One region of the Microbacterium alcoholitolerans genome, then DNA from elsewhere that is predicted to be linked to it. Evidence: predicted binding sites of a transcription regulator. Region 1 holds the regulator's gene; the other holds the start of a gene.
What was found. The regulator LexA, encoded in region 1, represses DNA repair genes until DNA is damaged. The targets are predictions, from matches to a motif close to TCGAACANNTGTTCGA.

Region 1 (7,950 bases):
CGTGGGGGTTTCGGCCATCGGGATGCTGTCGGCATCTCGAGCGAAATCGGAGTTCTCCCCACCCACCGGCATCTCAGAAGCCGGCTCTGTGCCCTGTTCGCCGACATGCATGCCGGCCTGCCGGTGCGAGACCGGCGGAGCACAAGACCCGGTAGCCTGGAACGGCAAGCGCGGGTGGGAAATCAATCCTCTTTTCGTACCGGAGCATGACGCTCCGGAGCCCGCAGAAGTCTACCAGAAAGCAACCCGAAGTGACGATTCCCGCCGAGCCCCACGACCACCGCCCCGAGACCTGGGCCCAGCAGGAGGAGGCGGCGAACGCGGCCAGCCGCGACATCGCCGATGTTCCGGCGGTCGAGGTGATCACCACGACCGCCGTGCACCTGATGAGCGCGGCGGCCGTCAAGCTCGGTCTGGCGGACGCGCCTGAGAGCCAGCTCGACCTCGATGAGGCCCGCAAGCTCATCAACGCCCTCGCCGGACTCATCACGGCGGGGGCTCCGGAGATCAGCAGCGCGCACGCAGGTCCCCTGCGCGATGGTCTGCGCTCGCTTCAGCTCGCGTTCCGAGAAGCATCCCCGATCCCGGATGCCATCGGCAAGGGCCCCGGCGAGAAGTGGACGGGTCCGGTCAACTGAGCCACTGACGAAGCCGCTCAGTCGTTGGAGCGGGTCAGCTTCACCGTCAGCGAGTCGACCAGCACGGCCATGCGGTCATCTGCCGCCCAGCGCTGAGCGAGGCGGGCGAGGACCGCATCGAGCGTGTCGCGCTCGAGCCCATCCACCAGCTCCAGTGTGACGATCAGCTCGGGGCCGTGCATCCGGGCATCCGGATCGCCGGCGGCGACCGACACGTCGATCACGGCCATCTCGTGCGCGACGCTCTGCTGCAGGGCGGCGAAGACCTCCGGCGAGAGGAAGCTCGGATCCCACGGCTGAGCCTGCGCGATCGCCCAGACGGCGGGACGGCGCAGCACGAACTCGGTGTCGGATGCCGGATCGAGCACGATGAGATCGGTCTGCTCGCTGGATGCCGACAGGGCGACGCGGATCGCCTCGACGGGGATCGGCCGCGCCGTGGCATCCCATCGTCGCATCGTGTCGACCGACGAGAACACCGGCTGCACGCGACGTCCGTCGGGAGCCGCGACCGTCACGATGGACAGCTCCTGGGTCTTGTCGACCGCCAGGCCTGTGGGCCCGATGCCTTCATCGCCCTTCTCTGCGACCAGCGGAACCAGCACGCGGGCGCTGCGGAATGCGTCGACGACCTCGCTCTGGGTGCCCTCGCCAGCGCGGAAGCGCAGCAGGGCTGCAAGCAGTGCCGGATCAGCCGAGCCGTCGTCTGCGGCGTGCGGGTTGGATTCGAAGCTGCGTCCCTCCCACGGCACTCCGGCGGAGTCCGCGGTGTTCCCGTGAGATGTCCCGCCGCGCTCGTCGATGTCGTCAGTCCCCCGCGACATCCAGCGCCTCGGCCAGCGTGAACTGTCCGGCGTAGAGCGCCTTGCCGACGATCGCGCCCTCCACGCCGAGCGGCACGAGTTCGCGAAGCGCGGCGATGTCATCCAGGTTGGAGACGCCGCCCGAGGCGATCACGGGCTTCGGCGTGCGCGAGGTGATCTCCCGCAGGAGGTCGAGGTTCGGGCCGCGCAGCGTGCCGTCCTTGGTGACGTCCGTGACGACGTAGCGGCTGCAGCCGGCCTCTTCGAGCCGCTCCAGCACCTCCCAGATGTCGCCACCCTCCTTCGTCCAGCCCCGTGCGGCGAGCGTGGTGCCACGCACGTCGAGGCCGACGGCCACGGCCTCGCCATAGCGGCTGATCACGTCGGCGGCCCACTCGGGGTTCTCGAGCGCGGCGGTGCCGAGGTTGATGCGCGCAGCACCGGATTCGAGCGCCGCCTCGAGGCTGGCGTCGTCGCGGATGCCGCCGGAGAGCTCGACGTTCACACCGCGGTACTGCTTGATGACCTTGCGCAGGATGGGCGCGTTGCTGCCGCGGCCGAAGGCCGCGTCCAGGTCGACGAGGTGGATCCACTGGGCGCCGGCGTCGACGAACTCGCCCGCCGCGTCGACGGGATCGCCGTAGTTCGTCTCAGTGCCGGCCTCGCCCTGGGTCAGGCGCACCGCCTTTCCGCCCGCGACGTCCACGGCAGGCAGCAGGATCAGAGCGGGTGACTGTGCGAAATCGTTCATGTCGTCCTTGTCAAGGGGCAGGGGCTGGCGAAAGGTGATGGCGGTGAAGGGGCGATGGGTGTCCCAGCGGGCACGAGAGTTGAGAGTAGCCCGCGGTGGCGCAGTCCTCAAACCCTGTTGCGATGTCAGAGGGACTCCACCCAGTTGCGCAGGAGTCGGGTGCCGGCATCGCCGGACTTCTCGGGGTGGAACTGCGTCGCCGAAAGGGGACCGTTCTCGACGGCGGCGATGAACCGCTCGCCGTGGGTGGCCCAGGTGACGGCGGGCCGCGGGAAGGGCGGGATGACGTCGAGTTCCCAGGTCTTGGCCGCGAAAGAGTGCACGAAATAGAAGCGCTCCTGCTCGATGCCGCGGAACAGCACCGATCCCTCGCCCGGCTCGACGGTGTTCCAGCCCATGTGCGGCAGCACCGGGGCATCCAGCTCGGTGACGACTCCCGGCCACTCCCCCAGACCTTCGGTGTCCTGCCCGCGCTCCACGCCGTGCTCGAACATGACCTGCATGCCGACGCAGATGCCGAGCACTGGGCGGCCACCTGCCAGGCGACGATCGATGATCTCGTCACCGCCGTGGGCGAGCAGTGCGTCGCGCACGGCGGCGAACGCGCCGACGCCCGGAACGAGCAGTCCGTCGGCCTCGAGGGCGCGATCGCGGTCGCGGGTCAGTTCGACGTCGGCGCCGGCGGCCGCCAGCGCCTTGACCGCCGAGTGGACGTTGCCGGATTCGTAGTCGAAGACGGCGACGCGGGGCCCGCTCACAGAGCACCCTTCGTAGAGGGAACGCCGTCCACGAGGGGATCGATGGACTTCGCCTGGCGGAAGGCCCTGGCGAACGCCTTGAACTCCGCCTCGGCGATGTGGTGGGGATCACGGCCGCCGAGCACGCGCACGTGCACGGTCAGCCCCGCGTTCAGGGTGATGGCCTCGAACACGTGGCGGACGAGCGAGCCGGTGAAGTGCCCGCCGATGAGGTGGAACTCGAAACCGGCCGGCTCGCCGTCGTGCACGAGGAACGGGCGCCCGGAGACGTCGACCACCGCTTGTGCCAGCGCCTCGTCCAGCGGCACGAGAGCGTCACCGTACCGGGAGATGCCGGCCTTGTCGCCGAGCGCGTCCCTGATCGCCTGGCCGAGCACGATCGAGATGTCCTCGACGGTGTGGTGAGCGTCGATGTGGGTGTCGCCGTTCGCCCGGACGGTGAGGTCGGTGAGCGAGTGCTTCGCGAAGGCCGTCAGCATGTGGTCGAAGAACGGCACCGAGGTGTCGATGTCGCTGCGGCCCGTGCCGTCGAGGTCGATCTCGACCTCGACGGTGGACTCGGAGGTGCTGCGGGTGCGTTTCGCCGTGCGGTGCTGCGGTGCGGTGCCCATGTCGGGGCCGAGGTCGCTCATGAGGGTGATCCTATCGACGCGAGTGCTTCCAGGAATGCGGTGGTCTCGACTTCGGTGCCCGCCGACACGCGAAGGTGGCCGGGGATGCCGACGTCGCGGATCAGCACACCGCGGTCGTACAGCGCCTGCCACAGCGCCTTCGGGTCCTTGACGCCCCCGAACAGCACGAAGTTCGACCACGATTCGTGCGGTGTGTAGCCGAGCGCCTCCAGCGTCGCGGATATCCGATCACGCTGCTCGACGATCTCGTCGACCATCCGCAGCATCGTCTCGGAGTTGCGCAATGCCGCGATCGCGGCCGCTTGCGTGAGCGCGCTGAGGTGGTACGGCAGGCGCACCAGACGCAGTGCATCGATGAACACCGGGTCCGCGGCGAGGTACCCGACCCGCGCTCCGGCGAAGGCGAACGCCTTGCTCATGGTGCGCGAGACGGCAAGGCGCGGACGCGAGTGCAGCAGAGTCAGAGCGGAGAGCGCGTCGTGCGGGGCGAACTCGAAGTACGCCTCGTCTACGACGACGATTCCTCGGGTCGCCTCGTAGACCGCTTCGATCACGTCGAGGCCCAGCGGTGTGCCGGTCGGGTTGTTGGGCGCGCACAGCAGCACCACGTCCGGGTCTGCCGCCGCGACCTGCGCCGCCGCGTTCTCGGGCGTGACGGAGTAGTCGTCCTCGCGCGTGCCGGCGACCCAGCGCGCGCCGGTGCCCTGCGCGATCAACGGGTACATCGAGTAGGTCGGAGCGAAGCCGAACACGGTGCGACCAGGACCGGCGAAGGCCTGCATGATCTGCTGCAGCACCTCGTTGGAGCCGTTGCCCGCCCAGATCTGGTCGGGGGTGAGACCGTGCCCGAGGTAGTCCGCGAATCCCTCCCGAAGCGTGGTGAACTCGCGGTCGGGGTACCGGTTGACATCGCGCAGGGCAAGCGCGATGTCGTCGACGATGTCGCTGGCCACCTCATCGGGCAGCGGATGGGTGTTCTCGTTCACGTTCAAAGCGACCGGCAGCGGGGCCTGCGGCGCGCCGTACGGAGTGAGCCCGCGAAGGTCATCGCGGAGGGGCAGCTCGTCGAGGGAGATCACCCTTCCCATCGTAGAGCGCCCGGGCATCAGGGGTCGCCGGATGACGGCCGACGAGCCGCTGCGCCGAACGCCACGTGGTGAGTCAGCGGGAGTATTCGGTGGGGATGGAGATCGCGGCGCCGACCTGGATCGCACCCGAGGTCAGATTGTTCAACCGCTTGATGTCCTCGATGACCACACGGGGATCCGTGCCGGGTGCGGCCTCGGCTGCGATCGACCACAGCGTGTCACCGGGAAGCACCGTCACCGAGTCGAACGCGGCCGCGGCGGCCTGATCGCCGGATGCGAGGGCGGCGCCGCCGGCGAGAGCCGAGGCCGCGATGCCGACGGCGAGGGGAAGAGCTGCGAGCGTCGCCAGCACGCGGCGGCCGCGCACGGTCAGCCGCAGCCGCGTCGACGGCGCCGAAAGCGGCGAGGCTGCAGCGGCCTGAACGGTCATGCGAGCGGGCCGGGTAATCGGCGCCTGGATGCTGACGGTGCTCATGTTGTGCTCCTCTGCTCTCACCGCCGGTCCCCGGCGGAAGTGGTGCAGCTTTCGCATCCGGCATCCGGCCGGGGATGCCGGATGCGAAGCTACGTTCCGAATCTATCTTCGATATCGAACATCTGTCAAGAATTATTCGAAACCCCGTCCGAGAAATGCTCGACACGCTCGAACAGATCTTCCGTTTTCCACGCCAACTCGGATACGGTTTCGACAGAGACAGCCCACCATGGGCCACCGACATTCGAACCGGATGCCCGCGATGACGTGGATCCCGCACCGGCAGGAAGGCACGAAGGAGCACCGATGAGCGACAACTCCGTCCCCGCATCCGAAGCCGCCGCATCCGAGATGCGCGAGCCTGACGCTCCGCGCACCCGTCGGCGCAAGAGCCTGAGCGCCAAGCAGATGGCCATCCTCGAGGTGATCCAGACCTCGATCGCCCGCTACGGCTATCCGCCCAGCATGCGCGAGATCGGCGACGCCGTGGGGCTGAAATCGCTCTCCAGCGTCACGCACCAGCTCGGGCAGCTCGAACTGAGCGGCTACCTTCGGCGCGACCCCGGGAAGACCCGCGCGATGGAGGTGCTCATCGACCTCCCGGGATCCGGCACCGAGAATCCCGCCGACAGCGCGCCGGCCGTCGGCGACGCCGCCCTCGTCCCCCTGGTCGGCCAGATCGCCGCCGGCGTGCCGATCACCGCAGACCAGCAGGTGGAGGAGATCTTCCCGCTGCCGCGTCAGCTCGTCGGCAAGGGCGACCTGTTCATGCTGAAGGTGTCAGGCGAGTCGATGATCGACGCGGCGATCTGCGACGGCGACTGGGTCGTGGTGCGCACCCAGAACGATGCCGAGAACGGCGAGATCGTCGCGGCCATGATCGACGGCGAGGCCACGGTGAAGACCTTCCGCCGCCGCGATGGCCACACCTGGCTGCTCCCCCGCAACTCCGCCTTCGAGCCGATCCTCGGCGACGAGGCCGTCGTGCTCGGCAAGGTCGTGGCGGTGCTGCGCGCCGTCTGAGCACACGATCAGACGCCCCGTCGGACCTGAGACGAGCTCAGGCCCGACGGGGCGTCTGGTTTCAGGGCTCCGGAGGAGCCGCATTCAGGTCGTCAGACCGCGACCGACACGTCCTCGCGGACCCGGCGCGTGGCCTCGACGATGTTGCGCAGCGAGGCGACGGTCTCGTCGTAGCCGCGGGTCTTCAGACCGCAGTCCGGGTTGACCCACAGCTGTCGCAGCGGCAGCTCGTCGACCGCGCGGCGCAGCAGCGCCTCGACCTCTTCGACGCTCGGCACGCGGGGCGAGTGGATGTCGTAGACGCCGGGGCCGATGCCGTGGTCGAAGCCGTGGTGCGCGATGTCGGCGACGACTGCCATGCGACTGCGCGCAGCCTCGATCGAGGTGACGTCCGCGTCCAGTGCGCGGATCGCGTCGATGACGACACCGAACTCCGAGTAGCAGAGGTGCGTGTGGATCTGGGTCGCAGCCGCCGCACCGCCCGTGGCCAGACGGAACGAGCCCACCGACCAGTCGAGGTAGTCGGCCTGGTCGGCCTGCTTCAGCGGCAGCAGCTCACGCAACGCCGGCTCGTCGACCTGGATGATGCCGATGCCGGCATCCTGCAGGTCGGCGATCTCGTCGCGCAGCGCCAGGGCGACCTGGTTCGCGGTCTCCCCCAGCGGCTGGTCGTCGCGGACGAACGACCAGGCCAGGATCGTGACCGGACCGGTCAGCATCCCCTTGACGGGCTTGGCGCTCAGCGACTGGGCGTATCCGGCCCAGGACACCGTGATCGGCGCCGGCCTGGAGACATCGCCCCACAGGATCGACGGACGCGTGGCGCGCGAGCCGTAGGACTGCACCCAGCCGTGCTGCGTGACGGCGAAGCCGTCGAGGTTCTCAGCGAAGTACTGCACCATGTCGTTGCGCTCCGGCTCGCCGTGGACCAGCACGTCGAGTCCGAGATCCTCCTGCAGCGAGACGACCTGGTCGATCTCGCGCTTCAGGAACGCCTCGTAGTCCTCAGCGGGCAGCTCACCGCGGACGAACTGCGCCCGCGCACGCCGGATGTCGCCGGTCTGCGGGAACGATCCGATCGTGGTCAGCGGGAGCGCCGGCAGGTTCAGGGCCTGCTGCGCGCTCTCGCGCTCCTCGTAGGTGGCGCGCGAGAAATCGGAATCGGCGAGCTCTCGCGCCCGCACGGCGCCGTCGCGGACGCCGGGGGCGTCGTGCCGATCGGCGAGGGCGGCCGATGCCGCCTGCAGCTGAGCGGAGATCGCGGCAGGGCCTTCGATCAGGCCGGTCGCCAGGGTGACGATCTGGTCGACCTTCTGGTCGGCGAAGGCGAGCCACGACACCAGTCGGTCATCCAGCAGCGTCTCCTCCGCCACATCGTGCGGCACGTGCAGCAGCGAGGTCGAGGTGGAGGCGCTGACCGAGGATGCACCGAGCGCGCGCAGCGCGTCGAGCTTGTCGAAGGCGCCGGCGAGGTCGCCGCGCCAGATGTTGTGTCCGTCGACGACGCCGCCGACCAGCGTCTTGCCGTCGAGCGCGGGGAGCGCAGCGGGGACCGCACCGCGGACCAGGTCTATGCCGATCGCCTCGACGGGTGCCGCGGCGAGGACCTCGAGGGTGTCGCCGAGGCTCGCGTAGGGAGCGGCGACGAACAGCGACGGACGGTCGGTCGCAGCGCCGAGCACCGCGAGGGCGCGCGCGGCGGCATCAGCGAGGGTCTTTGCGTCTGCAGGCAGGGACTCGCTGACCAGAGCGGGCTCGTCCAGCTGCAGCCAGTCGGCGCCG
Region 2 (7,950 bases), on a different contig from region 1:
TCGCTGTGGGATCAACCAGGATCCGGCTCTCAATCTTGCCCGCGAGGGATGCCGGCGACTTCATCCGATACTCGAGGTTGTGCATCCGGCAATCTGACGGGGCTGCGTCGATGATCGCCACGGTGATCTCCGGTTCGATGGCGGCGATCTCTTCGAGCTTGTGGATCGCGGCGCCGGCGACGGTGGAGCCGTAGGTGTCGTAGAGCTCTGCAGTCGACGGCGGGTGCTCTCCCCAGTCGACGTCGGGTGCGTCGTCGGTGGCCGCGGGGCGAAGGTCGTCGACGTCGACGTCGCGGAGGTGGCGGTGGTCGAGGCAGCGGCGGCCGCCGTCCTCAGATGATCTACACACGGGAGAGGGCCTCTCGTGCCGCGGCGTACTTCGCGGCCAGTCGGGAGCGGGTGACGTCGTCGAGCAGGGCAGTGCGGGCCGGATCGGTGTTGTCGTCGATGTCGGCGTCTTTCACCTGTCGCGCGAGGGGGTTCCGGCTGACACGGGCGTAGTAGTCGGCGCGCGGTTCGCCGGGCCGGTGGGTGATTGCATCGACGGCATCGACCACTTCGAGAGGGAACTCCGCCTGCAGGTCGACCAGCTGCACGTCGGTGTCTTCCACGACGTCGTGGAGCCAGGCGATCGCCTCCAGCAGCTCATCCCCCTGCACGCGAGCGACGACCCGCGCGGGGTGATCGATGTAGGGCTGACCGCTCTTGTCGACCTGGCCGGCGTGCGCGGCGCGGGCGATCGCCTCAGCTCGTGTGCTGATCTGATCTGTCATTTTGTGTCCCCCTCTACCTTCATCTTAGAGAGGGGGTCCGACACCGCTCAGGCTCGGGCGACGATCAGCTCATCCCAGTGCGTCGTGGCGCGTTTGGAGAGCATGCCGCGGTGCATCTGCCAGGACGGGCCGGGGCGCATCCCTCCCCACCCGAGCCCGAGGACCTCACGCCCGGCCTTCTTCTGCACCTGGTCGATGATGGTGGCGATCCCGGCGTCTTCGTGAGCATGACGGAACAGCTCGAGCGGTTGGATGACTGCTGCCGGTTTCAGGTCGGTGAGCATGACTCCCGCTCGCGCCCACTTCACCCCTTCCTCGATCTGCGGGAGGAGCCGGTGCGCGGCGCGGGTGAGCTCCACCGGGTCGGCGGTGGGGAACGGCAGTCGCACCATCTGTGACGGGTAACGGATCTGCTCCGTGTAGTGGCTGGTGCCCGCGAAGGCGGTGAGGATCTTCGCCACCTGCTGGTGCTTCATGAGCCGGGTCGACGCCTGCTGAGCGTAGATCGACAACGCCTGGCGCATCCCATCTCGGGTGGTGACCTTCTCGGAGAAGCTGCGGGACACGATCAGCTGATCCTTTTTGCCGGTGCGATCCTCCTCGGCGGCGATCGCCGGCACCCCGCGCAGCTCGAGCGCCGTGCGCATCACGACGACGTTGAACGCCTTCCGAATGAGGACGGGATCCGCGGCCGCGAGATCCGCGATCGTCGTGATGCCGATGCCGGCCAGACGGCGCTCGAGGCGAGACGCAATCCCCCACACCTCGGAGACCGGCAGCCGGGACATGAGCGCGTGGCGCCACTCGGGCCTGGTCGCCGGCCACACGCACACCCCGTCGAACACCGCGATCTTCTTCGCCGTCTTATTGCTCAGCTTCGCTAATGTGCGTGTCGGTGCGATGCCGACGCAGACCGGGACGCCGATGAGCCGGCGGAGGGTGTCCTTGATGTCTCGGCCGAGGGCGGCCATCGCTTCGGGGTCTTTCGCGATCCGTGGACTCACCTCGAAGAACGCCTCATCGATCGAGTAAATGGACAGGTCCGGGGTGAAGCGAGACAGCACGTCCATGACCCTGTTCGAGCAATCTTGGTAGAGCTCATAATTCGACGACAGGGCAGTCAGGTCGAGCCTCTGCGCGTGCGGCCGCAACTCGAACCAGGGCTTGCCGAGATCCAGGCCAATGGCTTTCGCTTCCTTCGACGAGGCCACGACCATTCCGTCGTTATTGCTCAACACGACGCAGGGGCGGTTCTCGAGACGCGGATTCACGATTCTCTCGAAGGACACGTAGGCGCTGTTGATGTCGACGTGCCCGATCATCTCCGGCTCCGATGGAACCTGAGGCTCACGGTGACCACCCCGAAGATCTCGAGTGTGGAGAGTTCGTCGACGACGACGTCGGGCCACTCGGCGTTCTCCGCGCGCAGCGCCCAGGTGCCGCGTTCTCGGACGAGGCGCTTGATGGTGAAGTCGCCGTCCAGGATCGCGACGACGACATCCCCCGAGAGCGCCGTCTTCGACCGGTCGACGATGACGACATCGCCATCGTGGATGCCGGCGTCGACCATGGATGTTCCCGAGACGCGGACGAGGAAGGTGGCGGCCTGGTCCTCGATCAGCAGCTCGGTGAGATCGATCGGACCGGCGTCATAGTCTTGGGCGGGGCTCGGGAAGCCCGCCGGGACCGCGTCGAGCAGTTGCGGCAGCGGAGTGGGTTCCGTGGTCACTGAGTACGCGTACAGAGGTACGACTGTTCTAGGCACTGGCTCCCCAAACTCTCGAAACCCTATTCGTAGAGTGTACGCCCGCCTGAGGGCGCTCACGAGGCCTCCGTGCGACCTCTCCCCCGGAATCATGCGGGAAATCGCGTGTATTCGTCCCCTCGCCGAGTCATCTTAGAGCGCGGCCGACGACGCCCGGCAGGGGGGCATCGAAGCGCTCGAGCTCGCTGCAAGCGGGGAACGGCGAGGGCGTTCTCCCCCTCTCATCGCCAGGCGGCAGCTCGGTCTTTGCGTGACACACAGTGTCACCACCCGGGGAACCTGTGTCACTCAAAGCGGGTTTGTGTCACCCAACTGCGATCGCTGCTCGGGTGCCCGGTCTCGCATCACCGAGGGCTGTGCTCCGCCGTCATCTGGGCACCCAGCCCCCTGTAGTCTCGCGCGGCCGCCGCCCCGGGGAGGCCGGAGAGAATCGTCCACAGGAGCAGCCAGACGATCGCTCGCCCGAGGGCGAACGGCACAGCTGCAGTGATGCCGAGCCAGCACCAGCGCCCCGCTCGCCAGCCCGGCGAGAACGGCCCCGCCACCAGCGATGTAGAACGGCGGTGCCATCGCGCGGTGAACCGCGATCCACGCTTTCGAATCGCGCATCGGTGAGGGTGGTTCGGCAGCCGAGGATCCGCTGCCTGCGTACGGTGCCGCGACGACAGGCATCCGCGTACCAGACCACCAGCGGCAGTGATGAGGAAGGGGGCGACGAGCTCGAGCATCACTGAGGCCGCGAGACGTTCTACAGGTCGGTGAGATTTCTACAGATCCGGTGAGACAGACCTGTCGAAAACTGCTTGAAAAATGCTTGCAGATTGCAATACACGTTGACAACCCTGATAGGCTGTGCCGTAGCTCATCTTGCGCTCTAGCGCATAGGGAGGCGGAGGCACAGTCTCTCACGGTAATCACCCCGCATACACCTTCCGCCCCGCGAAACCCGGCGAATCCTGCTGGCTTTTTTCAAGCACAAAGCAAGCATCCGAGGCACTGCCCGCCCAGCCCGCTGCCCCTTCCCCCAACCGCCTGTGGCGCCACAGCTCAGCCCGGTGAGGGTCGCAAGACCGTCGGGGGGTTCCGGTGTCCAGTCTCACCGGATCTGTAGAAATCTCACGTACCTGTAGAACGTCTCACTGGAGTTGTAGATTCTCATCGGAGTTGTAGATTACTCCTGGATGAGATCTACGTTTCGTTCTTTCGTTCGGTGTCGTTGCGGATCGCCAGGAGGGCTCCGGTGATCGCTGCGGTGAAGATCACGATGTCAGCGACGTTCCCGATGAACCAGTTCCCGTAGGCGAGGAAGTCCACGACGTGACCCCGGGCGAACCCGGGATCGCGGAAAAGGCGGTCGCCTGCGTGTGAGGCGGCAGCTCCACCGAGCGCACCGACGACGATGGCCCACCCCAGCCGTCGCACTCGGAACGCGAACACGATCGCTGTGACCGTGGCGGCAACAGCGAGTAGCGCGAACACCCAGGTGAAGCCTTCGCCGAACGAGAACGCCGCTCCCGGGTTATAGGCGAGCTGGAAACCCAGCAGGTCACCGATCAGCGGGATGCGCTCACGCTCGGTGAGGGTCGCTTCGGCCCACACCTTGGTTCCCTGATCAATCAGCACGACAACCACGGCGATCAAGAGCGCTCCACCAGTGAGCTGCCACCGCCGCGTCGACGACAGCTTGCGGACAGCGGGCGGGTGAGCCTCATTCTGGGAGGAGGTCATGCGAGCACCTCGATCAGACGGACAATGACCCCAGATTCGATCAGAATGAACAAGCCCAGACCGATGAACACGGCCGGTACGAGCCAGTGCTCGACGCGCTCCAGCCCCTCGGTGACAGCCTTGTTGGTACCGATCAGCCGACCGGCCGCACACCAGACCGCGACGAGGATCAGGAACACGACAATCGTGATCGCGACGTCGCCGGGGGCGCTGGTGCGGAAGATCGGCGTGTAGAGGGAGATGTTGTCGGCCCCGTTGGCGATCGTGATCCCGGCGACGCCCCAGAGTCCGACCGCGGTGATCTTGGCATCATCGTCATCGTCATCGCCGTTGCGACGCAAGCCGCGCACGAGCGTCCAGATGCCGATGCCGAGCGGGATCAGCCCGAGGAAGCCCACCCATTCGTCCGGGACGATGGTGAGGCCGAGCGCGGCGATCACGCTGATCACGACGAGGGTGATGAACCCGAGGTACTGGCCTGCGACGATCTGCCACGGTCGCGGCTTTCCTCGGCTGGAGGCGAGGAACAGCACGGTGAGCACGACAATGTCGTCGATGTTGGTCGCAGCGAACAGGCCGATCGCTGATCCGATGGTCGCGAGCATCAGCTCTTCACTCGCGGAGTACGGGCGGCGCGCAGGCCGTTGAGGATAACGATGACCTCGGCGACCTCGTGGACCAGGACGACGGCTGCGAGCCCCAGCACGCCGAAGAGCGCGAGCGGGAGCAGTGCGGTGATGATCAGCAGCGACAGGATGATGTTCTGGTTGATGATCCGTCGACCTCGGCGGGCGTGGTCGAACGCGCGCGGGATGAGACGCAGATCATGGCCGGTGAAGGCCACGTCGGCGGATTCGATCGCTGCGTCAGAGCCGGTCGCTCCCATCGCGATGCCGATGTCCGCGCCGGCGAGGGCCGGGGCATCGTTGATTCCGTCACCGATCATCGCGACCGGCCCTGCCTTCGACAGTTCTGCGATCGCGGCCGCCTTGTCCTCGGGACGCAGCTCGGCTCGCACGTCACTGATCCCGGCCTGCGCAGCAAGCGCGCGAGCAGTCCGGGCGTTGTCGCCGGTGAGCATCGTCACGCCGACGCCCTGACCGGTGAGCGTTCCGACCACCTCGGGGACTTCTGGGCGCAGTTCGTCACGGACGCCGATCGCGGCGACCGGCGTCCCGTCACGATGCACGATCACGACCGTCATGCCCTGCTCTTCCAACTCCGCGACCCGCTCCGCGAGGTCGCCGGCGTCCAACCAGCGGGGACTGCCGACGGTGATTCGCGATCCGTCGACGGTGCCATCGATGCCGTGCCCGGCCTGCTCAGTCACATCTGCAGCTGCTGGAGTCCCCGGCGCCGCGGCAGTGATCGCTGAGGCGAGAGGATGGGTGCTGTGCTGCTCCAACGCGGCCGCCCAGGCCAGTGCCTGGGTCTCGGTCACGCCGTTCGCCGTGAGCACGGCGGTGACCGCCGGTTCGTTGCGGGTGAGGGTGCCGGTCTTGTCGAGGGCAACGTGTCGGACGGTGCCGAAGCGCTCGAAAACGGCGCCGGACTTGATGATCACGCCGAACCTGCTCGCCGCACCGATCGCCGCGACGACCGTCAGCGGCACCGAGATCGCCAGCGCACACGGAGAAGCGGCAACTAGCACGACGAGCGCGCGAGTGATCCACACCTCCGGATCGCCCAGCAGCGACCCGATGATCGCGACGAGCGCCGCGAGGATCAGAACACCGGGAACGAGCGGGCGGGCGATCCTGTCCGCGAGACGAGCACGCTCGCCCTTCTCGGTCTGCGCTTTCTCTACCAGCTCCACGATCGTCGTGAGCGAGTTGTCGGTGCCAGCAGCTGTCGTCTCGACCTCCAGTGCGCCGGCGCTGTTGATCGCACCGGCCGACACTGCATCGCCGGGCTCCACCTCGACCGGGATCGATTCCCCGGTGATCGCTGAGGTGTCCAGGCTGGAGCGACCATAACGCACGACCCCATCGGTGGCGATCCGCTCGCCCGGCCGGACCACCATGATTTGGCCGACCGTCAGCTCTCTTGCCTGCACCTGCACGGTGGTGCCGCCCTGCAGCACGGTTGCCGTCTCCGGCACGAGCTTGAGCAGTGCGCGGAGCCCGCCGCGGGCGCGGTCCATCGCCTTGTCCTCGAGCGCCTCAGCGATCGAGTACAAGAACGCGAGAGCTGCGGCCTCCTCCACGTAGCCGAGGATGACTGCACCGATGGCGCTGATCGTCATCAGTAGACCGATGCCGAGCTTGCCCTTGAACAGCTTCCGAACCGCGCCCGGCGTGAACGTCGACGCACCCAGCAGCAGGCCGACCCAGAACAGCACCAGCGCCGGGATCTCCTGGCCGGACCACTCCAAGATCAGGCCGGCCAGGAATGCGACCCCGGAGAGAACCGGCACCATAATTCCGCGGTCTCTCCACCAGGGTCGCTCGGCCTCTTCGATCTCCTCCTCCGCCATGCTGGCAGGCTCGTGCTCGCAGCCACATGCCGCGCTCACGCGTTCGCTCCTGTCGCACAGCAACCAGCCACCGTGCACGCCGTGTCCACGCACGGCGCGTGCTCATCCACAGCCAGCGTCACGTCTACGAGCGCGACGAGCGCTGCGGCGAGATGCGGGTCGGCGATCTCGTAACGAGTCTGGCGGCCCTCTGGCTCAGCGACGACGATCCCGCAATCGCGAAGGCACGTTAGGTGATTCGACACGTTCGAACGGGTGAGTACCAGATCGCGCGAGAGGACGGCCGGATAGCTGGGCCCTTCGAGCAGGGTCATCAGGATCCGTGAGCGCGTCGGATCGGCCATCGCCCGGCCAAGCCGGTTCATTACATCGATACGGGAAGCAATAGTCAGCACACGCTGACTATACAGTCACTGGTGACATATTTCTAGTTCGACTGGGTGTCACCATAACCAACACCTCTGGTGAGACGACAGATCGAACGCGGCTGGTCTCTTGTGCGCAAGAATCTGAGGTACATGTGTCCCATCTCGCGACAACACCAGTGAGATCGGACATCCGGTAGGTTCGACCCACGACCTCGACGGGATGGTGTGACGGATGGCTGATTCGGGTTCTCCTTTCGCTTCGACGAATGCTCTGGTGGAGGTCTATGGCCGCTACGTCGACTGGGTCGAGAAGCTGGGTCAAGATGAGCGGCCCCAGTCGGACGGCGAATGGGTGGATGCTCTTCTCCGGTTGCTCTCGATCGATGAGGAGCTGCTCGATCGGGCTATCGATTTGAAGGCTGCGGTGGACGCTCGCGCGTTGTCGGATCTCCCGCTCGAGGTGCAGCCCGAGGTGCAGTTCGCGGTGGACTACGTCGCCGAGATCCCCGACGTCGCCAAGCTGCACTCCGAGCTCGCGCGTCGATCAGATCGGGTGCGGGCGATCAAGGCGTCTGGTGAGCCAATGACGGAGCCTTTCTCGACCGATCTCCCGGAACCGTTCCTGGCTCAGTGGGTCGGTGTTCGGGAGGCAGCGAAGTTGTTGTTCAACCAGGTGCAGCTCCACAACGCCCAGGCACGTGCTGCCGCGTTCGAGCGTGCTGCAGAGCTCAACGGCATGCCCGTCGAGACGAGCACCCACCGCGGCGACGATGGATCATTCACTCATACCGTGAGCGTCTCCTTCGACCGTGACGAGCAGCCCAAGGCCACCTGGTGGCA

Region 2: the regulator LexA is predicted to act here: its motif matches at 2,554-2,569, upstream of ACQUSX_RS15335 (LexA family protein).

Annotation. Positions count from the first base shown of each region.
Region 1 is NZ_JBNTKD010000002.1:23,750-31,699, forward strand. Features, by position in the region: gene ACQUSX_RS14370 (DUF1844 domain-containing protein) at 252-638, shown strand; gene ACQUSX_RS14375 (SseB family protein) at 656-1,462, opposite strand; gene priA (bifunctional 1-(5-phosphoribosyl)-5-((5-phosphoribosylamino)methylideneamino)imidazole-4-carboxamide isomerase/phosphoribosylanthranilate isomerase PriA) at 1,446-2,192, opposite strand; gene hisH (imidazole glycerol phosphate synthase subunit HisH) at 2,318-2,950, opposite strand; gene hisB (imidazoleglycerol-phosphate dehydratase HisB) at 2,947-3,561, opposite strand; gene ACQUSX_RS14395 (histidinol-phosphate transaminase) at 3,579-4,670, opposite strand; gene ACQUSX_RS14400 (LysM peptidoglycan-binding domain-containing protein) at 4,744-5,145, opposite strand; gene lexA (transcriptional repressor LexA) at 5,497-6,168, shown strand; gene metE (5-methyltetrahydropteroyltriglutamate--homocysteine S-methyltransferase) at 6,261-7,950, opposite strand, start outside.
Region 2 is NZ_JBNTKD010000003.1:7,082-15,031, forward strand. Features, by position in the region: gene ACQUSX_RS15320 (hypothetical protein) at 1-349, opposite strand, end outside; gene ACQUSX_RS15325 (HD domain-containing protein) at 342-773, opposite strand; gene ACQUSX_RS15330 (Y-family DNA polymerase) at 821-2,095, opposite strand; gene ACQUSX_RS15335 (LexA family protein) at 2,092-2,502, opposite strand; gene ACQUSX_RS15340 (signal peptidase II) at 3,727-4,266, opposite strand; gene ACQUSX_RS15345 (cadmium resistance transporter) at 4,263-4,871, opposite strand; gene ACQUSX_RS15350 (heavy metal translocating P-type ATPase) at 4,871-6,742, opposite strand; gene cmtR (Cd(II)/Pb(II)-sensing metalloregulatory transcriptional regulator CmtR) at 6,778-7,137, opposite strand; gene ACQUSX_RS15360 (hypothetical protein) at 7,385-7,950, shown strand, end outside.